Linked DNA regions of Neorhizobium galegae. The protein of the gene in region 2 binds, or shares a complex with, the protein of the main gene of each other region. Links are inferred from orthologs where the notes say so. Each region holds a gene or a part of one and is shown on either strand. Other genes may lie near its edges.

The links.
Region 1: the proteins of ccmB (region 2) and ccmE are in contact, whole or in part, in a solved structure (PDB 8CE8), measured with the Escherichia coli proteins. The link is inferred for Neorhizobium galegae from one-to-one orthologs.

Annotation. Positions count from the first base shown.
Region 1 is NZ_CP090095.1:1,293,669-1,305,119, forward strand. What follows is about bases 1,534-4,528. They hold ccmE (cytochrome c maturation protein CcmE), read left to right. Parts: upstream 1,534-2,785; coding sequence 2,786-3,271; downstream 3,272-4,528. Other genes in these bases: ccmI (c-type cytochrome biogenesis protein CcmI), read left to right, coding at 1,653-2,789; LZK81_RS06465 (heme lyase CcmF/NrfE family subunit), read left to right, coding at 3,268-4,528. In the rest of the region: LZK81_RS06445 (ATP-binding protein), read left to right, coding at 1-803; LZK81_RS06450 (hypothetical protein), read left to right, coding at 1,070-1,504; more of LZK81_RS06465, read left to right, coding at 4,529-5,256; LZK81_RS06470 (cytochrome c-type biogenesis protein), read left to right, coding at 5,399-5,875; LZK81_RS06475 (Do family serine endopeptidase), read left to right, coding at 6,022-7,611; LZK81_RS06480 (response regulator transcription factor), read left to right, coding at 7,687-8,445; LZK81_RS06485 (sensor histidine kinase), read left to right, coding at 8,473-9,864; LZK81_RS06490 (bifunctional [glutamine synthetase] adenylyltransferase/[glutamine synthetase]-adenylyl-L-tyrosine phosphorylase), read left to right, coding at 9,897-11,451. UniProt on the Escherichia coli protein: Heme chaperone required for the biogenesis of c-type cytochromes. Transiently binds heme delivered by CcmC and transfers the heme to apo-cytochromes in a process facilitated by CcmF and CcmH.
Region 2 is NZ_CP090095.1:4,282,542-4,293,864, reverse strand. What follows is about bases 3,123-5,989. They hold ccmB (heme exporter protein CcmB), read right to left. Parts: upstream 4,953-5,989; coding sequence 4,293-4,952; downstream 3,123-4,292. Other genes in these bases: ccmA (heme ABC exporter ATP-binding protein CcmA), read right to left, coding at 5,202-5,846; LZK81_RS21155 (heme ABC transporter permease), read right to left, coding at 3,445-4,203; ccmD (heme exporter protein CcmD), read right to left, coding at 3,270-3,440; LZK81_RS21165 (DsbE family thiol:disulfide interchange protein), read right to left, coding at 3,123-3,273. Outside these bases: LZK81_RS21180 (septation protein A), read left to right, coding at 1-124; LZK81_RS21175 (DUF2585 domain-containing protein), read left to right, coding at 184-708; LZK81_RS21170 (sensor domain-containing diguanylate cyclase), read left to right, coding at 1,468-2,670; more of LZK81_RS21165, read right to left, coding at 2,671-3,122; aconitate hydratase AcnA, read left to right, coding at 6,118-8,811; LZK81_RS21135 (sulfite exporter TauE/SafE family protein), read left to right, coding at 8,930-9,667; LZK81_RS21130 (DUF1223 domain-containing protein), read left to right, coding at 9,863-10,612; LZK81_RS21125 (DUF2794 domain-containing protein), read left to right, coding at 10,907-11,296; LZK81_RS21120 (GNAT family N-acetyltransferase), read right to left, coding at 11,306-11,323. UniProt on the Escherichia coli protein: Required for the export of heme to the periplasm for the biogenesis of c-type cytochromes.

The DNA.
Region 1 (11,451 bases), 3.0 Mb from region 2 along the record:
GCGCACGGCGCTCGCTCGAAAGGGTGCGGCGCGGCGAGGCGGAGCGGCTGGAAGGGGAATTTCCGCGCGAAATCATGCCGCTTGCGAGCGACATCAACGCGCTGATCGAAAGCAACCGCCGCATCGTCGAGCGGGCCCGCATGCAGGTCGGCAATCTCGCCCATTCGCTGAAGACGCCGATTGCGGTTCTGCTCAACGAATCGCGTGCCGTCGAAAAGGTGCAGTCGGACATGGTGCGGTCGCAGGCGGAGGGAATGCAGGCGCAGGTGCAATCCTACCTGAACCGCGCGCGCATCGCCGCCCAGCGCGAATCGCTGCTCGCCCGGACCGAGCTTGAGCCGGTGCTGGAACGCCTGGTCAGGGTGATGCGGCGACTCAATCCGGAAAAGGAGTTCCACCTGTCGGTCTTTCCGCCGGGCGTGGCGCTTGCCATGGAACAGCAGGACGTCGAGGAGACGGTCGGCAACCTGCTCGAAAACGCCGCGCGCTTCTGCGAAACCGGCGTGTGGATCACCGCGACGCCAACATCAGGCCCCCAATCCGGCGAAGGCGAAACCGTGCGGCGCTCCTGGGTCGAGGTCGCTGTCGAAGACGACGGCCCGGGGCTGGAGCCGGATCAGATCCGGGAGGCGATGAAACGCGGCAGGCGGCTCGACGAGAGCAAGCCGGGCGCTGGGCTCGGACTGTCGATCGTGCGCGAAATCACCGGCGAGTATCAAGGTTCCGTCGAGCTGACGCGCGGGACGCGGGGTGGCCTGAGGGCGCAACTTCTGCTTCCCGGCGTCGCCAAGGAAGGTCCGTGATCGTCCGATATTCACAACATGGTCCAGCAGGACTGTGGCGCAAGGGCAACATCGGCCTATTCCCTGCCATTGCTTATGGACGGATGGATCGCCTGCTATATCTTTGTCGGAAGAGACATTTCTATATATCTGCTAATATGCGGGGAGACTGAAAGATCGTCGGATTTGTGTGTTTTCCCAATGACGCCATAATGATGCCATGCCGGGACCGGACCAGTCTCGGCGAGATTTCCGAAGAAAACGAGCCGCGACCGGTTTCCGACACGATGCGATTATTGAGCCTTCGAAATACCGTTTCATCGCTTGTGGTTGCCGGCCTGCTGGCGGGCTGCGGCACGTCTTCAGGAGCGGGGACCGGCGGCACGCGCGGCCTGCTGACACCACGGCCCTCGCCATCCGCATCCTATATTTCCGCGCTGCAGGGCGGCATCGTCGGCCGCAGCGGCGCGACGCTTTCGTCAAGCGACCGTTCCCGCGCCCTCGAGGCGGAATATCGCGCGTTGGAAGGGGCGGCCGGCGGCGAGGCAATCACCTGGAAGGGTGACGACGCGAACGGCCAGGTGATCGCCAACGCCCCCTATCAGGTGGGCACTCAGAACTGCCGTCAGTATCGCCATACGGTAACCATGAACGGCCGCGACATGACGGCGCGGGGCGCTGCCTGCCGCAATTCCAACGGCACCTGGACGCCGCTCACCTGATTTCCTCTGCGGCTGTTTGACATGGGTCATGGCCGCCAGATCGGATCGGCCCCATATGCAGGTTTGAACTTGCGGCCAAAGGCCTCAAATTCGCGTCAACGCCGGCTGCGCTGTTGGAAAGCGCGGGCCGTTGCAGTATTGGGCCACTATGGTTTTATGGATCATCCTCGCAGCTCTGACGGCGGCCGTTGCGGCAATCCTCATCCTGCCTTTCGCCCGAGCCGCCAAAACAGCATCCGCTGACCGTGCCGGAGAGGTCGCCGTCTATCGCGACCAGCTGGCCGAACTGGACCGGGACCAGGCCCAGGGCCTGATCGAGCCGCAAGAGGCCGAATACGCCCGTGCGGAGATCGGCCGCCGGCTGCTGGCCGCGGCCGCTGCCGGGGAGGGCAAGGAGATCGCCGCTCCTAAGGCGCGAAAATATGCGCTCGCCACCACTGTGGTCACGCTGGTTCCGCCCCTTGTCGGGCTCTGTCTTTACCTGGCGCTCGGCAATCCCGGGCTGCCGGACCAGCCGCTCGAAGCGCGGCTTGCCAATCCTGGCAACAATGTCGCCCTGCTGGTCGCCAAGGCGGAGCGGCATCTTGCCGAAAATCCCAATGACGGCGCCGGCTGGGATCTGCTTGCGCCGATCTATTTCCGCTCCATGCGGCTTGGCGATGCCGAGATGGCCTATCGAAATGCGATCCGCATTCTTGGGCCAAGTCCCGTCCGGCTGGCCGGGCTCGGCGAAACGCTGGTCGCATCGAATGACGGGATCGTCACCGAGGATGCGCGTTCCGCCTTCGAGCAGGCGGTGAAGCTCGATCCGGACAATCCGCGTTCACGTTTCTATGTCGGCCTCGGCTTCGAACAGGCCGGCAGGGCGGCAGAGGCGAGGGCGCAGTTCGAGACGATTGCCAAGGGCTCGCCGGCCGATGCGCCGTGGATGCAGCTCGTCAACCAGCATATCGTCAAGAACGGCGGCACCATCGCGACGGGACAGGACACGGCGCAGGCGCCCGGCAATCCGAGCCAGGCGGATGTCGCGGCGGCCGCAAACATGTCGCAGGGCGATCGGCAGGCGATGATCCGCGGCATGGTCGAGAGCCTTGCGGAACGGCTGAAACAGGACCCGAACAATCTCGAAGGTTGGGTGAGGCTGGTGCGCTCCTATTCCGTGCTCGGCGACAAATCCAGTGCCGAGGAGGCCCTGAAGAGCGGCCTCAAGCAGTTCCCGTCATCAGGCGAGCTGGTGGCGCTCGCCAACGAGATGGGGATCACCGTCGAAGGAGTGGCGCAATGACGCGCAAACAGAAACGGCTGGCGGTGATCGCGGGCGGCATGAGCTTCATTCTCGTGGCGGTGCTGCTCGTCATGTTCGCCTTCAGCCAGTCGGTGGCTTATTTCTTCATGCCGGCCGATCTTGCCAAGTCCGATGTCAAACCCGGCACCCGCATCAGGCTCGGCGGGCTGGTCGCCGAAGGGTCGGTGAAGCGCGGTCAGGGCTCGACCGTGAGTTTTACGGTAACCGACGGAACCGGTAGCGTGCCGGTCACCTACACGGGCATCCTGCCGGACCTGTTTCGCGAAGGCCAGGGCGTGGTGACCGAAGGCGCGTTCGACGCGGCATCGCGCGGTTTCGTGGCCGACAGCGTGCTCGCCAAGCATGACGAGAACTACATGCCCAAGGAAGTCGCGGACCGGCTGAAGGCGCAGGGCGTCTGGAACGAGGGTCAAGGCAACCAGAGCCAGCCCGATGGCGCCAAGGGGACGGCAACGAGATGATCATCGAGATCGGTCATTATGCACTTGTTCTGGCGCTCGCAACCGCGCTGATCGTCTCGGTGCTGCCGGTCGTCGGCGCCCGGCGCGGCGATGTCGCGATGATGGCGCTGGCCCCGACCGGCTCGCTGGTGCTGTTCGCGCTCGTGGCCTTTTCCTTCGGCGTGCTGACCTGGGCCTATATGGTCTCGGATTTCTCGGTTGCGAACGTCTGGGAGAATTCCCATTCGCTGATGCCGCTGATCTACAAGTTCTCGGGCGTCTGGGGCAATCACGAAGGGTCGATGCTGCTCTGGCTGCTGATCCTGGTGTTCTTCAGCGCGCTCGTCGCTGTCTTCGGCCGCAATCTGCCGGATACGCTGAGGGCCAATGTTCTGGCCGTTCAGGCCTGGATCTCGACCGCATTCCTGTTCTTCATCCTTTTGACTTCCAATCCGTTCCTTCGCCTCAACCCGGCGCCGGCCGAGGGACAGGATCTCAATCCGGTGCTGCAGGATCTCGGCCTGGCGGTTCATCCGCCGCTTCTCTACCTGGGTTATGTCGGCTTTTCGGTCTGCTTCTCGTTCGCCGTCGCGGCGCTCATGGAAGGCCGCATCGACGCCGCCTGGGCCCGCTGGGTGCGGCCGTGGACGCTGGCCGCCTGGACCTTCCTGACGGCCGGCATCGCCATGGGTTCCTACTGGGCCTATTACGAGCTCGGCTGGGGCGGCTGGTGGTTCTGGGATCCGGTCGAGAACGCCTCCTTCATGCCCTGGCTCGCGGGCACGGCGCTGCTGCATTCGGCGCTGGTCATGGAAAAGCGCGAGGCGCTGAAGATCTGGACCGTGCTGCTGGCGATCATGACCTTTTCGCTGTCGCTGCTCGGCACCTTCCTGGTGCGCTCCGGCGTGCTGACCTCGGTGCATTCGTTTGCGACCGATCCGACCCGCGGCATCTTCATCCTCTGCATTCTCGGCATCTTCATCGGCGGCGCCTTCGCGCTGTTTGCCTGGCGGGCGCCGATGCTGAAGGCGGGCGGCATTTTCGCGCCGATCTCGCGCGAGGGCGCGCTGGTGCTCAACAACCTGATCCTGACGGTGGCAACGGCAACGGTGCTGACCGGCACGCTCTATCCGCTCGTCCTCGAAACGCTGACCGGCGAAAAGATCTCGGTCGGCGCGCCGTTCTTCAACATGACCTTCGGCCTGCTGATGCTGCCGCTCCTGGTCGCCGCGCCGTTCGGGCCGGTGCTCGCCTGGAAGCGTGGCGATCTCCTGGGCGCCCTGCAGCGGCTCTATGTCTTCGCGGGCCTGGCGCTGGCAGCGGGCCTTGCCTTCTTCTACATCCAGAACGGCGGACCGGTTCTGGCGATCTTCGGCCTGGTGCTGGGTTTCTGGGGCATGATCGGCGCATTCGCCGACCTCTGGTATCGCGGCAATTTTTCGAAAGTCGGGCTTTCGGTCGGCCTGAGGCGGCTGGCCGGCCTGCCGCGTTCGGTATTCGGCACGGCGATCGCCCATTTCGGCCTCGGGGTCACGGTGCTCGGCATTTTCGCCGCGACGACCTTCGGCACCGAGACGGTGGTCGAGATGAAGCAGGGTACTTCCGTCGACGCCGGCGGTTATTCGCTGACCTATGACGGGCTGCGCGATGCCATCGGGCCGAACTACACCGAACAGCGTGGGCATTTTGCCGTCAGCCGTGGTGGCGTCCAGGTGGCGGATGTCTGGTCGTCGAAGCGGCTCTATACGGCGCGGCGGATGCCGACGACGGAAGCCGGCATCCTGACTTTCGGCCTCAGCCAACTCTACGTGTCGCTCGGCGATGCGATGGACAGCGGCGGCATGGTGGTACGCATCTGGTGGAAACCGTTCATCCTCTGCATCTGGGGCGGCGCGCTGGTGATGATGGTCGGCGGGTTTGTCTCGCTGTCGGATCGGAGGCTCAGGGTGGGAGCGCCGAGCCGCAAGGCGAAGCCGGTCAAGGCGACGCTGGAGGCTGCGGAGTGATGGCGAACTCACCCCCCTCTGCCCTGCCGGGCATCTCCCCCTCAAGGGGGGAGATCGACTCGTGGCCATCTCCCGCCCCAAACAAACGCTGCGATTGGAGCAATGTCGGTGCGTCTTGCCAATCTCCCCCCTTGAGGGGGAGATGCCCGGCAGGGCAGAGGGGGTGTTCTGGGTCGTTCTCGCGATGATCCTGGCGCTCCTCGCCCCCCTGCCGGCCTTCGCCGTCAACCCCGACGAGGTGCTCTCAAACCCCGTGCTCGAACAGCGCGCCCGAAATCTTTCGGCGCAGTTGCGCTGCATGGTGTGCCAGAACCAGTCGATCGACGATTCCAATGCGGAGCTTGCCCGCGACCTGCGGGTGCTGGTGCGCGAGCGGCTGACGAACGGCGATGCGGACGATCAGGTGATCGACTACGTCGTGTCCCGCTACGGCGAATTCGTGCTCCTGAAACCGCGGTTCAGCGCCAAGACGATGATCCTGTGGGCCACTCCCGTCCTGCTACTGCTGGTCGGTGGCGTGGCGATCCTGGTTTTTGTTCGCACGCGCCCCAGCCAACGCTCGGTCGCGTCGCTGACGGCCGAGGAACAGGCTCGCATCGAAGAGCTTTTGAACAAATAGGCGCCCGAAACAGACCGCCGCAAACATTACCAATAATTCATTCGTCCGCCACCTGCAGTTAACCTGCGAGCGCCTATATCTCTCCTCATCCACCGCTTGGCTGACCTCCGGCCAAAATGACTGAAGAGAAGAAGGTAGCTTAAAACATGCGCAATATCGGACGTCCCTCTCTGAAGACCGTCTTGAAGACCACCACGGTTGCTGGTCTTGCCGCGGTCATGCTCTCGAGCGGCATCCCGGGCCAGGTCGTGCAGTCCTTCGCGGCTCCGGTCAGCGTTACCGCACCGCAGGCCCCGAGCTTTGCCGATGTCGTTTCGGCCGTTTCTCCCGCCGTCGTTTCCGTCCGCGTCCAGTCCGACGCACAGCCCGTTTCCGATGACAGCAGTTCGTTCAGTTTCGGCGGCCGCGGCTTCGACCAGCTTCCTGATGACCATCCGCTGAAGCGGTTCTTCCGTGAATTCGGTGGCCAGGTACCGGGCGCTCCGGGTGCTCCGGGCGACCGCAACAACCGCAACCAGGATCGCGCCGACCGCAACGGCCCGCGGGGCCAGGACGGAAACCGTCCTCACCGCCTGCGCCCGGCGGCACAGGGCTCCGGGTTCTTCATTTCCGAGGACGGCTATGTCGTCACCAACAACCACGTCGTTTCGGATGGTTCCGCCTACACGGTCGTTTTGAATGACGGCACGGAACTCGAAGCCAAGCTGGTCGGCAAGGACAGCCGCACCGACCTCGCCGTGCTCAAGGTCGACGCCACCAGCCGCAAGTTCACCTATGTCAATTTCGCGGACGACTCCAAGGTCCGGGTCGGTGACTGGGTGGTTGCCGTCGGCAATCCGTTCGGCCTTGGCGGTACGGTTACCGCTGGCATCGTTTCGGCCCGCGGCCGCGACATCGGCTCCGGTCCCTATGACGATTATATCCAGGTGGATGCGGCGGTGAACCGCGGCAATTCCGGCGGCCCGACCTTCAACCTCTCCGGCGAAGTCGTCGGCATCAACACCGCGATCTTCTCGCCGTCGGGCGGCAATGTCGGCATCGCCTTTGCGATCCCGTCTTCCACCGCCAAGGACGTCGTTGCCGACCTGATGAAGGACGGCAAGGTCGATCGCGGCTGGCTCGGCGTACAGATCCAGCCGGTCACCCAGGATATTGCCGACTCGCTCGGCCTGAAGGAAGCGACCGGCGCCCTTGTCGTTGCTCCGCAGGAAGGCTCTCCGGGTCAGAAGGCCGGCATCAAGGAAGGTGACGTGATCACCGCCGTCAACGGCCAGCCGATCAAGGATGCCCGTGACCTCGCCAAGCGCGTCGCCGCCTTCGGCCCGAACACCAAGGTCGATGTCGACCTGTGGCGCGACGGCAAGGCGCAGAAGATCCCGGTCACGCTCGGCAATCTCCAGAGCGATGAAGCTTCGGCGGCCGAGCCGAAGCAGCCCGACGCTCCGGCGCCCTCCAGCGACAAGGCGCTTGCCAGCCTCGGCATCACCGTCGCTCCGGCCGAGGACGGTTCCGGTCTCTCGGTCACCGATGTCGATCCGGATAGTGAAGCCGCTGCCCGCGGCCTGAAGACCGGGGAAAAGATCGTCTCGGTCAACAACCGCAAGGTCACCAGCGCCGCCGATGTCGGCAAGGTTCTCGACCAGGCCCGCAAGGATGGCCGCACCCGCGCGCTGTTCCAGGTGGCTGGTGAAAACAATACCAGCCGCTTCGTCGCCCTGCCGATCAACGAAGGCTGATTTCTCAAATAGGTCGCAAGGTCAGGGGCGCCGCCGGCAACGGTCGGCGCCTTTCTTCTTTCCATGGAGCGAGTGATGGAGACGGATACCCGATATTCTGCCGGCACCGCAGATTCCCGTAGTGCAAAGACCGGCGCGGACGCTATTGTCCCGCACATGAAGATTCTGGTGATAGAAGACGACTTGGAGGCGGCAGCCTACATGACCAAGGCCTTTCGCGAGGCCGGGATCGTGGTCGATCATGCAAGCGACGGCGAGAGCGGTCTGTTCATGGGGACCGAGAATTCCTACGACGTGATGGTCATCGACCGCATGCTGCCGCGCCGCGACGGGCTGTCCGTCATCAGCGAATTGCGCAAGCGCAGCATCAATACCCCGGTGTTGATCCTTTCGGCGCTCGGGCAGGTGGACGACCGCGTGACCGGCCTGCGCGCCGGCGGCGACGACTATCTGCCTAAGCCCTACGCCTTCTCCGAGCTTCTCGCCCGCGTCGAAGTGCTCGGCCGCCGCAAGGGGACGCCGGAACAGGACATGGTCTACCGGGTCGGTGACCTGGAGCTCGACCGGCTGTCGCACGAGGTGAAGCGCGCCGGCAAGGAAGTGCTGCTGCAGCCGCGCGAATTCCGTCTGCTCGAATATCTGATGAAGAATGCCGGCCAGGTGGTGACCCGCACCATGCTGCTCGAAAACGTCTGGGACTACCATTTCGATCCCCAGACCAATGTCATCGACGTGCATGTCTCGCGGCTGAGATCGAAGATCGAGAAGGATTTCGAAAAGCCGCTTCTGAAGACCATTCGCGGGGCCGGCTACATGATCAAGGACGAGGGGTAAGCCGAGTTGCTGGCACGTGCCCGCCTGATGTTCCGCTCGACGGCCGTGCGGCTTTCGGCGCTCTATATCCTGCTCTTCGCCTTGTGTGCGGCCTTTCTGGTCATCTACGTCACGGCGATGTCCGAAAGGCTGCTGGCGCAGCAGACGCGCCAGTCGCTACAGGAGGAAGTGCAGGAGATACAGCGCGCCTATGAGCGCGGCGGCGTCAGCCTTCTCCTGCGGATGATGGAGCGGCGAGCCCGTCAGCCGGGCGCCAATCTCTATGTCATCGCCGGTCCCAACGGCGAGATGCTCGCCGGCAATGTTGCCGCGGTGCAGCCTGGCGTGCTCGACGAGCAGGGCTGGACGGACATTCCTTTCACCTATGAACCCTATACGGAAGTGGACCGTCGCGGCCGGCATCTGGCGACCGCCAACGTCATCCGCCTCGACAACGGTCTGCGGATGCTGGTCGGTCGCGATCTCGGCGACCCGAGCCGGTTCCGCGGCATCGTGCGCCGGGCACTGATGGTGGCATTGGCCATCATGGGCGTCGGAGCGTTGGTGATCTGGTTCGGCATCGGCCGCAACGCCTTGAAACGCATCGACCGCATGTCGGCGGCGAGCCAGAAGATCATGGCGGGCGACCTTTCGCAGCGCCTGCCGGTCGGCAAGTCCGGCGACGAATTCGACCGGCTGTCGGATTCGCTGAACGCCATGCTCGGACGCATCGAGAAGCTGAACGAGGGTCTGCGCCAGGTTTCCGACAACATCGCCCACGACCTGAAGACGCCGCTGACGAGATTGCGCAACAAGGCCGCCGATGCGCTGGGCGAGGATCGTGCGGATGTGCGCCGCGCAGCCCTTGAAGGCATCATCGCCGAATCCGACCAGCTTATCCGCACCTTCAACGCGCTTTTGATGATCTCCCGCGTCGAGGCGGGATCGATCGCGGCGGAAATGTCCGATGTCGATCTGTCAGCGATCTCCGCCGACAGCGCAGAGCTTTATGAGCCCGCGGCGGAGGAGGCGGGTCTGTCGCTCACCACCGAGCTCGAACCGGGTCTCGTGGTCAACGGCAACCGGGAGCTCATCGGCCAGGCGATCTTCAATCTCCTCGACAATGCGATCAAATATGCTTCCGAGGGAAGCCAGACGCCAAAGATCGGCGTGAAGCTCGCCAGGAGCGACGGCACGCTCAGGCTCTCCGTCTGCGACAACGGCCCAGGCATCCCGGCCAACAAGCGGGGCGAGGTGACCAAGCGGTTCTTTCGCCTGGACGAAAGCCGCTCCAAGCCTGGCACCGGCCTCGGCCTCTCGCTGGTCGAAGCGGTGATGGAGCTGCATGGCGGCTCGCTGGAACTTTCCGCCACCGACGAGACGAATACCGCAGCGCCCGGCCTGACAGTCACCATGGTCTTTCCGGTGCCGAAGCCGTAAGTTTCGCCAGGGAAGAATCACGGGAGGTGCCAGTGTCGGAGACCGGAAATCGGCTCGATACGGTGAAGGCGGGGGTGATCCGCCCGCTGAACCAGACGGAAACCAAGGCGGCCATGGCGGCCTTGAAGGATATCGGCAAGTCCGAGCCTTCCGTCGCGGAACTGATTGGCAGGGATAGCGCGCTCAAGGATTTCATCGTCGCCGCCTTCACCCTCTCGCCTTACCTGCGCGATACTGCGGTCATCACGCCAAAACTTCTGTCGACTGCGATCACCGAACCGTTGGAGCCGACGCTCAACCGTCTGGTCGATACGGCGCGGCGGGCATGGCAGCTGAAGGACGGCAAGGCGCCATCCGAAAACGAGGTGATGACCGCGCTGCGTGCCGGCAAGCGTGCCCTGAGCTTCCTCGTCGCGCTTGCCGATCTCGCCCGTATCTTTTCCGCCAGGGACACGACGCGCTGGCTGAGCCTGTTTGCCGAAGCGTCCCTCGCGGCGGCGATCGATCACCTTCTGGTCGCCGGTCACGAGAGCGGCAAACTGAAGCTCGCCGACCTCGAAGAACCGAGCAAGGGCGCGGGCCTCATCGTGCTCGGCATGGGCAAGCTCGGCGGCCGCGAGCTCAACTATTCCTCCGACATTGATATCGTCGTCTTCTTCGACCCCGAAGCGGGCATCCTTGCCGATCCTCTCGATGGGTCGGAAGTCTACGGCCGGATGATGCGGCGGCTGATCCGCATCCTGCAGGAACGCACGGCAGATGGCTACGTGTTCCGCACCGACCTGCGCCTGCGCCCGGATCCCGGCTCGACGCCGCTCGCCGTCTCGCTCGATGCGGCGCTGATCTACTACGAGGGCCGCGGCCAGAACTGGGAGCGGGCGGCCTTTATCAAGGCGCGGCCGATCGCAGGTGATATTGCCGCTGGCGAAAATTTCATACGGCTGCTGACCCCCTTCGTGTTTCGCAAATATCTCGATTATGCGGCAATCGCCGACATCCATTCGATCAAGCGGCAGATCCATGTCCACAAGGGCCACGGCGCGATCGCCGTGAAGGGCCACGACGTCAAGCTCGGTCGCGGCGGCATCCGCGAGATCGAGTTCTTCGCCCAGACCCAGCAACTGATCGCTGGAGGCCGCATGCCGCCCCTGCGGGCTCGCGAAACGGAAACGGCGCTGAAGGCGCTCGCCGAGGCGCGGTGGATCACGCCTGACATCGCCGCCGAATTGACCGAGGCCTACTGGTTCCTGCGTGATGTCGAACACCGCATCCAGATGGTCCACGACGAACAGACCCACAACCTGCCGGAAACCGAGCCCGAACTGAAGAGTATCGCCTTCATGCTCGGTTTTGCAGATACCGCCAGCTTTTCCGCCAGGCTGGAATATGTACTGAAGACTGTCGAAAAACGTTATGCCCGGCTGTTCGAACAGGAGGCAAAACTGTCCGGCGGCGACGGCAATCTCGTCTTCACCGGCCAGCAGGACGATCCGGGCACGCTGAAGACGCTCGCCTCGCTCGGCTTCGAGCGGCCGGCCGACATTTCCCGCGTTATCCGCACCTGGCATTACGGCCGCTATCGCGCCA
Region 2 (11,323 bases):
CTGGGTGGCCTTCAAGGTCTGGGGTACGATGCCGATCACGCTGATCTTCACGATGACGCAGATGCCGCTGATCATGCGCCATACGATCCAGGAGCCGGCAGGCAACGCCGAGGCCGAAAAGTGACCGCGGCGGAATTCTCCCCATCGAGTTCGTCCTCCAAGCGCTGGCTTCTCGCTGCGCTCATCCTCTTTCTGCTCCAGATCGCCATCCTCTACGCGATGGGCCGCATTCCGATCTGCGAATGCGGTTATGTGAAGCTCTGGGAAGGCGGGGTGAATACCAGCGGCAATTCTCAGCACCTCTCCGACTGGTACACGCCGTCGCATATCATCCACGGCTTCCTCTTCTACGGTCTCGGCTGGCTGATCCTGCGCCGCGCGCCGCTGACCGCCCGGCTGTCGCTGGCGGTGCTGATCGAGGCTGCGTGGGAGATTGCCGAAAATTCCCCACTGATCATCGACCGCTACCGCACCGCGACCATGGCGCTCGGCTATACCGGCGACAGCATCCTCAATTCGGCGATGGACACGGTGTTCATGGTGCTCGGCTTCTTCGCCGCCTCGCGCCTGCCGGTCTGGCTGACGGTCGCCATCGCCATCTTCTTCGAGCTGGCGACCGGCTACATCATCCGCGACAACCTGACGCTCAACGTGCTGATGCTCGTCTGGCCGGTCGATGCGGTGCGTGTCTGGCAGGGCGGCTTGTAGTTGCGGCTGCGGGCGAGGGGAAAAAGACCCCTCCCGGCCTGCCGGCCACCCTCCCCACAAGGGGGAGGGAGACCAAGCCGCGATGCTCGTGTCAAACCATAGACCTCGATTGTTGGCTCAAGATCCCCGCCTGATCGAAGATATGACTACTCTCACTATTGAAGACATCCCTACTCACGATGGGGAACTGTGAGCGCGCGGCATATATCCCTCTCCCTTGTGGGGAGGGTGGCCGGCAGGCCGGGAGGGGTCTTTGCCGGGGACGGTTTTACCTGCTCATGAAAAATCCGCCCAACCTCATCAACCCCTTACCCGTATTGATTTCCCCCGTCCGTCCCCGCCTATCCGAAACCATCCCACAATCACCCCCGTCATCGGATGGGAAATCGGGTTCGCGAACCGGCATCCTCCTTAAGGGTTCTCGGACCCCGGTTTCCGGTGATGGTTGCCAAGGCGGGTGACGAGGGCTCGGAAATCCTCTTCAAGTCGCAAAGAAGCAGCCGGGGCAGGCACAAACCACCTACCTCCCACATACCCGATACCGCCTGCCCCATTCCCAAAACAAAACCGCGCCGGAGTGACGTCCGGCGCGGCCAAAAGTGCTTGCGTTGGAGCGCCAATCCTCGAAGCTTCCGGACGCCAAAATGATACAGCTTTGATCCATCTTTGCGATTGCCGGTCAAGTTTTCTTAACGACAAGCCGCTAGATTTCGTCGCCAGCACCGGACGTTTTGGGGAACGCTTTCGTGCGGGGGTCTTATGGAATCGCACGATCATTTTGCCTATCTGCTGCCGTTCATCTTTTTCGTGTTCGGCTGTACGTTCCTCTTTCTAGAGCGCTGGGGATCTGCGCCGTCCCGCTACTGGGGGGTCGGATACATAGTCGCAGCGCTTGGGTTTGCCTCGCCGCTCATCTTGGCCGGTTTGCCGGTCCCGGTTCAGGCGATTGTCGCAAACACCTTCTTCCTGGCCGCGTTCTTTTCCTTGGGCCACGCCATTCTCACCCGCTTCGGCCGGCCGCTTCTCACTGCCGGGCGGCTTATATTCTGTGCTGCCGCATTCCTCTGCATTTCCTACATGGTCCTGGTGGAGCACGATCTGCGAGGAGAGCTGGCCGTCAGCGACATAGCCTGCTCGATCCTGCTGATCATCCCGCTATGGCAGGTCCGCCGCCATATCCGGCGGCCGATCGACCGGCTGCTCGGGGCCCTGGTCGGCCTGGTGATCGCCGACAATCTCGTCAGGGTGTCGGCCCTCTTGATCCTCACGTCATCCGGGACCTATGCGTCGCTCGATGACTTCTTTGCCTCGGAATACGCCTTCTTCATGCAGATGAGTGCGAGCATCATCGGCTTCCTGCTGGCGCTGACGGTTCTGGGAACCGTCATGCTGGATGTCGTATGGCAGCATCGCCATGCGGCCGAGCATGACCCGCTGACCGATCTTCTGAACCGCCGCGGTTTCGAGCGGGCGATCCCGGATTTCCGCAGGGAGAGTTTTCCCTCGGGCGCCGTCCTCATCTGCGATATCGACCATTTCAAACTGGTCAACGATCGCTTCGGCCATGCGGTCGGGGATATGGTGATCGTCGGTCTGGCCGCTGCGCTTCGCGACGGGCTGCCGTCCGATGCCCTGGTGGCACGTTTCGGCGGCGAGGAATTCGTGGCCTTCCTGCCGGGCGTCACGCTTGCGGAGACCGGTAAGCTCTGCAATGCGATCCGGCTGGCCTTTGCCACGCGCGACTGGCGGGAGAATGGCGTCACCCAGCAGATCACCGCAAGTTTCGGCGTGTCCTCGACCGCCCGCGGCGATCACTCGATGCATGATGCGATCGGGCGGGCCGATGCCTGTCTGTATGCGGCGAAATCCGCCGGCCGCAACCAGGTTGTGATGGAAGGCCAGCAGGCAGCACATGCGCCGACGCAGCTGCGGGTCGTCTCCGCCGCGAACCTTCGTGCCTGATCAGCCTTTCGCGGACGCCTTTTCGATCGCCGGCATGAGGTCCTGCGTGAGGCTGCGCTCGTCGAAGGGGCCGACCTTCTTGTAGAGGATCGTACCGTCAGGCGCGACCAGGTAACTTTCCGGAATGCCGTAGACGCCCCAGTCGATCGCCGCCTTGCCGTTCGGATCGACGCCGATCGCCTTGTAGGGGTTGCCGAGTTCGCCGAGGAAACGCAGAGCGTTGTCGTTGCGGTCCTTGTAGTTGATGCCGACGATGGTGAGCCGGCTGTCGTTCGCCAGTTCCTTCAAGATCGGGTGCTCCTGGCGGCAGGGCACGCACCAGGAGGCGAAGACGTTGACCAGCGTCAGCTTGCCGCCGATAGCCGCAGTCGTCAGCGCCGCGGTGTTCGAGCCTTCCAGCGGCGGCAGCGCCAGCGATGGCGCCTTCTTGCCGATCAGGGCGGAGGGGATGGCCGAGACATCGCGGCCGTTGACGTCCTGGTCGTAGAGCATCTTGCCAGCGACCGCCGCAAAGCCGAGAAAAATCGCCAGCGGGATCAGCGGCAGCGCATAACGCGCCAGGCTTTTGCGCGCGGCGGGCTGATTTTCGGTCTCGATGCTCATGCCGCGTCACCTTTCGGTTGGGCGGAACGGCGGCGGATGCCGGAGGCCTCGAGCTCGGCCAGTTCCTGTCTGCGGGCGCGGCCGTCGAGCCAGGTCCAGGCGACCAGACAGAGGATGACGATGGCCGAAACGGCATAGGACATGGCGATGTAGAAGGTATGGCTCATGGTCTCACGCTTCCCGTCCGGCCAAACGCGCGGCCATCCGCCGCTGGGCGGCGACGCGGCGGCGCCAGATCTCGTTGCGCATTGCCATCACATGCAGGGTGAAGAAGAGCATGGTGAAGGCGATCGCCATGACCAGCAGCGGCCAGAGGAATTCCCGGTCGATGGTCGGGCCGCCCATGCGGATGACGCTGGCCGGCTGGTGCAGCGTGTTCCACCAGTCGACAGAGAACTTGATGATCGGGATGTTGACGAAGCCGACGAGGATCAGCACGGCGGAGACGCGGGCTGCTCGCGACGGATCGTCCATGGCGCGGTTGAGCGCGATCAGGCCCAGATACATGAGGAACAGGACGAAGACCGAGGTCAGCCGCGCGTCCCACACCCACCATGTGCCCCACATCGGCCTTCCCCAGAGCGAGCCGGTGGCGAGCGCGATCAGCGTGAAGGCGGCGCCGAGCGGGGCTGCCGCCTTGTGCGACACGTCGGCCAGCGGGTGGCGCCAGACCAGCGTGCCGATCGCCGAAACGGCCATGACCGTGTAGCACATCATCGACAGCCAGGCGGCTGGCACATGCACGTACATGATACGCACCGTCGCGCCCTGCTGGTAGTCGCCTTCCGTCGTGAAGCTCAGATAGAGCCCGATCGCGAAGAGGATCGCAGTCGCCGCCGCCATCCACGGCAGGATGCGGGCCGCCAGCGCCAGGAATCGCGTCGGGTTGGCCAGCTCGGTGAATTTGCTGATGGCAAGGCTGTCGGTCATGGGCACTTTCTAATATGCGCGCGGAAAAATCAGCTTGATCCTGGTCAATTCGCCGGTCGTCGATCCGATCCCGTTCAATCCGATTCTAGTCAATCGCCGGCATTGCGCAACGCCAGTGCCGCGCCGAGCGGCCCGAGCACGGCAAAAAACATCGTGATCGCCACCAATATCAAGAAAGGCGGCATAAACGGGGCGGGATCCTCGACCGCCGCATAGGAGGCGCTGACCCCGAAGATCAGCACAGGCACGGCGAGCGGCAGGACGAGGATCGACACGAGCAGCCCGCCACGCGGCAGGGCGACAGCGACCGCCGCTCCGACCGCACCGATGAAGGTCAGCGCCGGCGTGCCGACCAGCAGCGTCAGCATGGTGGCGCCGATCGCCACCTCGTCCATGTTCATGAACAGGCCGAGCAGTGGCGAGGCGATCACCAGCGGCAGGCCGTTGCCGAGCCAGTGGGCGAGGCATTTGACGAGCACGGTCAGGACGAGCGGATGTTCCTGCATGAGAAGAAGGTCGAGCGATCCGTCTTCGCGTTCGGTCTGAAACAGGCGGTCGAGGCCGAGCAGGGCAGACAGCAGCGCGCCGATCCAGACGATCGCCGGACCGATGCGGGAGAGGAGGTTGAGGTCGGGGCCGACGCCGAAGGGGATGACGGCGACGACGGTCATGAAGAAGAGGACGCCGATCAGGGCGCCTCCGCCGGCGCGGACGGAGAGTTTGAGGTCGCGGAGGAGGAGGGAGGTCATGATCGGACGCTCCGTGTCCGGGGCGCACCCCCTCTGCCCTGCCGGGCATCTCCCCCACAAGGGGGGAGATCGGCAAGACGCCGGACCTCCGCCAAGCGTTGATCGTTCGGGGAGCGGAGAGAGCAGATTTCAGATTGGTGACGGCGGATTTATGCCTGGATTTGAGGCAGGGCATTGGCCCCATCCAATCTCCCCCCTTGTGGGGGAGATGCCCGGCAGGGCAGAGGGGGGTGGCCAAGGGCAGAACGATCACCATCTCCCCTCCGCCACGCCTGCAAACCCCGTCATCTGCAATTCCCTTGCATTCTCCAGCCCCAGCGGCTGATGGGTCGCCGCCAGCACAATGCCGCCGGTCGCCAGATGCAACTTGATCAGCCCGGTGAAGACACTCTCCGCATTGACATCGAGCGCCGCAGTCGGCTCGTCCAATATCCAGACCGGCCTGGAAGCGACCAGCAGCTTGGCAAACGCCATGCGGCGCTGCTGGCCGGCGGAGAGATAACCGAAGGGCAGATGGATGATCCCCCCGAGACCCACGGCCTCTGCGGCCTCGCCCGGGGAGGTGCCCTTGCCGTCCTCCGCGTCGCCCAGGAAATCCTTCCAGAAGGCGAGATTCTCAAACACCGTCAACTCCGCCTTCATCGCGTTGCGGTGGCCGAGATAGTGGCAAGCCTCGGCGGCGCGCATTCCCGATTCGGCACTCTCCGAAATCCAGGTGACGCGACCGGTCTCCGGGCGCAGCAATCCCGCCACGACCCGCAGCAGGGTCGATTTCCCCGATCCGTTGCGGCCGGTCAGGACGAGGCTTTCACCGGCTCCGAGGGTAAAGGAGATGTCCGTGAAAATCAGGTCTTCGCCGCGTCTTGCACTCAAGTTTTCGGCCGAAAGCCGCATGCCGGAGACCTTCATTAAGATTTTAATCATCGCGATCCGAAAATTTATTCGGAATGCGCGCCAAGCGTCTGGAACCCTTCTTAGAAATTATCTATAAGCACTGCAACCACGCCAGCGGCCGGCGTGATTTCAATCTTCCGCCGAACCTGAAGATCCCAAAAAATCTTCTCGTGCGGACAGCGGAAATGGTCGCACCCGCATCCTGATGTGCATGAAGTGCATAGGCGTCCGCACGCGCGTGTTGGCTCTTTTATCAGCGGGGTTGTTTTCCGTGGCTAAATCTCTCGACAGTTTCAATTGTCGCTCCATCCTTACCGTAGGCGGTAAGGATTACGTTTACTACAGCCTTCCGAAGGCTGAGCAAAACGGCCTTGCCGGCGTTTCGAAGCTGCCCTTCTCGATGAAGGTGCTGCTCGAAAACCTGCTCCGCTTTGAAGACGGCCAGTCCGTCACCAAGGAACAGATCCTGACGGTCGCCGAATGGCTGAACAACAAGGGTCTCGCGGAAGCGGAAATCGCCTACCGTCCGGCCCGCGTGCTGATGCAGGACTTCACCGGCGTTCCCGCCGTCGTCGATCTTGCCGCAATGCGCGACGCGATGGTGTCGCTCGGCGGCGATCCGGAAAAGATCAACCCGCTCGTTCCCGTCGATCTCGTCATCGACCACTCGGTTATCGTCGACGAGTTCGGCACGCCGACCGCGTTTGCGAAGAACGTCGAACTCGAATACGAGCGCAACGGCGAGCGTTACCGCTTCCTGAAGTGGGGCCAGCAGGCGTTCAAGAATTTTCGCGTCGTTCCTCCGGGCACCGGCATCTGTCACCAGGTGAACCTGGAATATCTCGGCCAGACGGTTTGGACCAAGGAAGAGGACGGCGAAACGATCGCCTATCCGGACACCTGCGTCGGCACCGATTCGCACACCACGATGATCAACGGTCTCGGCGTTCTCGGCTGGGGCGTCGGCGGTATCGAAGCGGAAGCTTCCATGCTCGGCCAGCCGGTCTCGATGCTGCTGCCTGAAGTCATCGGCTTCAAGCTCACCGGCAAGCTCAAGGAAGGCGTCACCGCGACCGACCTGGTGCTCACCGTCGTGCAGATGCTGCGCAAGAAGGGCGTGGTTTCCAAGTTCGTCGAATTCTTCGGTCCGGGCATGGACAACATGCCGCTCGCAGACCGCGCGACGATCGGCAACATGGGTCCGGAATATGGCGCGACCTGCGGCTTCTTCCCGGTAGACGGCGAAACCATCAACTACCTGACGATGTCCGGCCGCACGCTTGAGCGGATCGCGCTGGTCGAGGCCTATTCCAAGGTCCAGGGCATGTGGCGCGACGGCGACGGTTCCGACCTCGTCTTCACCGACACGCTCGAACTCGACCTCAACGACGTCGTGCCGTCGATGGCCGGCCCGAAGCGTCCGGAAGGCCGTATCTCGCTCGACAAGATCGCATCCGGTTTCGCCGGTTCGCTCGATACCGAATACAAGAAGCCCGGCCAGCTCGACAATCGTTACCCCGTCGAGGGCACGGACTTCGATCTCGGCCATGGCGACGTGGCGATTGCCGCGATCACCTCCTGCACCAACACGTCCAATCCGTCGGTGCTGATCGCCGCCGGCCTTCTCGCCCGCAACGCGGTTGCCAAGGGCCTGAAGTCCAAGCCGTGGGTGAAGACCTCGCTTGCACCGGGATCCCAGGTCGTCGGCGAATACCTTGCCAAGTCCGGCCTGCAGGCCGATCTCGACAAGCTCGGCTTCAACCTGGTCGGCTTCGGCTGCACGACCTGCATCGGCAATTCCGGCCCGCTGCCGGCGCCGATCTCGAAGACGATCAACGACAAGGGCCTGATCGCCGCCGGCGTGCTCTCGGGCAACCGTAACTTCGAAGGCCGTATTTCTCCGGACGTCCAGGCGAACTACCTCGCCTCGCCGCCGCTCGTCGTCGCTTATGCGCTGGCCGGTTCGGTCCAGAAGGACCTGACCTCCGAGCCGCTCGGCGAAGACCAGAACGGCAACCCGGTCTTCCTCAAGGACATCTGGCCGACCTCGAAGGAAGTCCAGGAATTCATCCTGAAATACGTCACCCGCGAACTCTATGAAACCAAGTATGCGGACGTCTTCAAGGGCGACGAGAACTGGCAGGCGGTCAAGATTCCTCCGGGCCAGACCTATGCCTGGGACGACGATTCGACCTATGTGCAGAACCCGCCTTACTTCGTCGGCATGGGCAAGACCGGATCGGGTCTCAAGAACATCAAGGGCGCCCGCGTCCTCGGTCTCTTCGGCGACAAGATCACCACCGACCACATTTCGCCTGCCGGTTCGATCAAGGCTGCCTCGCCGGCCGGTGCCTACCTGACCGGCCATGGGGTCGGCGTTGCCGACTTCAACCAGTACGGCACGCGCCGCGGCAATCATGAAGTGATGATGCGCGGCACGTTCGCCAACATCCGCATCCGCAACTACATGCTCGGTCCGAACGGCAAGGAAGGTGGCTACACCTTCCACTATCCGTCCAAGGAGGAGATGTCGATCTACGACGCGGCCATGCAGTACAAGGCCGAGGGCGTTCCGCTGGTCATCTTCGCCGGCGTCGAATACGGCAACGGTTCGTCGCGCGACTGGGCCGCGAAGGGTACCAACCTGCTCGGCGTCAAGGCGGTCATCGCCCAGTCCTTCGAGCGTATCCACCGCTCGAACCTGGTCGGCATGGGCGTCGTTCCCTTCGTCTTCGAAGAGGGCACGACCTGGGCCAGCCTCGACCTCAAGGGCGACGAGACCGTGGAGATTCTCGGTCTCGAAGGCGACATCAAGCCGCGCGAATGGAAGATCGCCAAGATCACCTATGGCGACGGCACGGTGAAGGAAATCAACATCCTTTGCCGCATCGATACGCTCGACGAGGTCATCTACATGAACAACGGCGGCATCCTGCAGACGGTTCTGCGCGACCTCGCCGCCTAAGCGAACATTCGCTCATCATCCGCCGGAGCGAAAACTCCGGCGGATTCCTTCCCGTTATCCGACGCACCTGCACCTGCTTGCCAAGGGGTCGTCGTTCTGCCCCTAAGGTCCCGTGCCCTTGACCGTCGTCATCCTCATCGGAATGGCCGTCACCGTTTTCCTGACATCGCTGCTTTCGGGAATTTTCGGCATGGCGGGCGGGCTGATCCTGCTCTGGGTGCTGCTTTTCCTCTTTCCGGTCAGTACCGCGATCGCCATCCACGGCGTCATCCAGATGGTCTCGAACGGGTCGCGCGCCTGGTTTTCCCGGGCGTATGTCGACTACCGCATTCTCGGCATTCTGGGCCTCGGTCTCGTCATCTCGAGCATCATCCTGCTGATCGTCGACTATCAGCCGGATCTGATCGTCGTGTCGATCGCCATCGGGCTGATGCCGATCCTCGTCTGGATGCCGGTCTCGAAACTGCGGCTCGACGCCTCGAAGCCGCTGCATGCGCTGGTCTGCGGGCTGATCGCCGGGGCGCTGACGGTCGGCGTCGGCGTGTCGGGGCCGACGATCGACATCTTCTTCATCCGTACGACGATGGACCGGCGCAAGGTGATCGCCACCAAGGCGGCGGTGCAGGTCGCCTCGCATGCGACGAAGGTGGTGTTCTACTGGAATGCGGCCTCGGAACTGCCGACCACCGAATGGATTGCTGTGCTGGTGGCGGCGCCGATTGCCATCCTCGGAGCGCGGGCCGGCAACGACATCCTGCAGAAGATGACCGACCAGAATTTCCGCGCCTGGACGCGCTGGATCGTCACCGGCGTGGGTGCCGTTTATTTTACTCAAGGCCTGCTCAAACTGATTTGACCTCGGCGTGTTTTTCGCCAAGTTTGACACCCGACGAAACGCATTCGGAAACCGATCAAATATCCGGTCTTCACCCCTTCGTGACTTTCTCTTGAGGGTGCCCGGTGGTTACTTTCCGCCATCCCGTGCGTTAGGCCCTTGATCGCTGCGAGCAATCGTGGATAACAGTTACCCTGATAAAAAGGTCTGCCACCCATGCCCTTCCGTTTTCGCTCCGTACTCCTTGTTGCGGGCCTGTTTTATGCGGGCGCTGCATTTGCAGGAGAGGTCAGGGCGCCGAAGGGCGTGATCGAACTTTTTACCTCCCAAGGCTGCTCCTCCTGCCCGCCTGCCGACGCCGCTCTGGGTGAGTTGGTGGCGCAGGGAGACATGGTCGTGCTCTCCTACCACGTCGATTACTGGAACTATCTCGGCTGGACCGATACGCTGAGCTCCAAGGAAAATACCGAGCGGCAATATGGCTATGCAAAGACGCTGGGGCGGAGCGGCGTCTATACCCCGCAGGCCGTCATCAACGGGCGCGATCACGTCAAGGGCACCGACCTCACGATCATCAACGACAAAGTGAAGGCACTCGGCCAAACCGGCAAGGGGCTCGACGTCCCGGTCACCGCAGCGATGCGCGGCGACGAAATCGAGATCGAGATCGGCGGCGGCAAGGGGCAGGCGGACGTCGTCGTCGCCTATTTCACCAAGCGACAGCAGGTGGATGTCACCAAGGGTGAAAACAGCGGCAAGACCATGGACTATTGGCACGCCGTTTACGACGTGCAGTCGGTCGGCACCTGGAACGGCCAGAGCATGAAGCTGACCCTGCCGGGCAAGCTGATGGGCAAGTCCAAGAAGGACGGCTGCGCGATCCTGCTGCAGGCCTCGGGGCCGGGCGGCGAGCCGGGCGCCATTCTCGGTGCGACGGTGCTGATGGCAGGCTACAAGAAATATTGACCGCGGGCGGGGTTCAAGGCTTGCCGGATTGTGCGTGAGCGATTGTTGGCGGCCCGATCCAATAACATTGGGGGGCTGGGGGTAAGGGTCAATGCACCAGACCGGGCCATATGGCGCTGAAAACGGCGCCAACCAACGCTGCCAATCTCGCTTCGAAATCGGGCACTCTTTTGTTCGAAATGGGGCAAGAATAAAATCGTGGCGGTTCGTCCCCGGCCGGATTGCCGGGGTTGATTTTTGTCGCCTCTCAGGCACACTGTCATATCTCTGACATTTGACGATTTGGGAGTCTTGATGACAGATCAGCCGGATTTGCCGGGGGGCCAGAGACCCCAGGACGCAGCCGTTGTCGTCGATCTCAGTGAATATCGGCAGAACCGCGATCCCGCACCGGTCACCTTCCATCGGCGCGAACTCGATGCGATCTTGAGGATTTACGGCCGCATGGTCGGCGAAGGGGAGTGGAAGGACTACGCGATCGATCACCTCAGGGATCGGGCGGTATTCTCCATCTTCAAGCGTTCGGGCGAGACGCCGCTGTTTCGAATCGAGAAGAACCCCAAGCTCGCCGCCAAGCAGGGCGCCTATTCCGTCATGAACACCCATGGCCTGATCATGAAGCGCGGCCACGAGCTTCCGCAGGTGCTGAAAGTGTTCGACAAGGTGCTGAAGCTGATCGACTGAGGCGGCCCGCTATTCGGTAAACAGCGA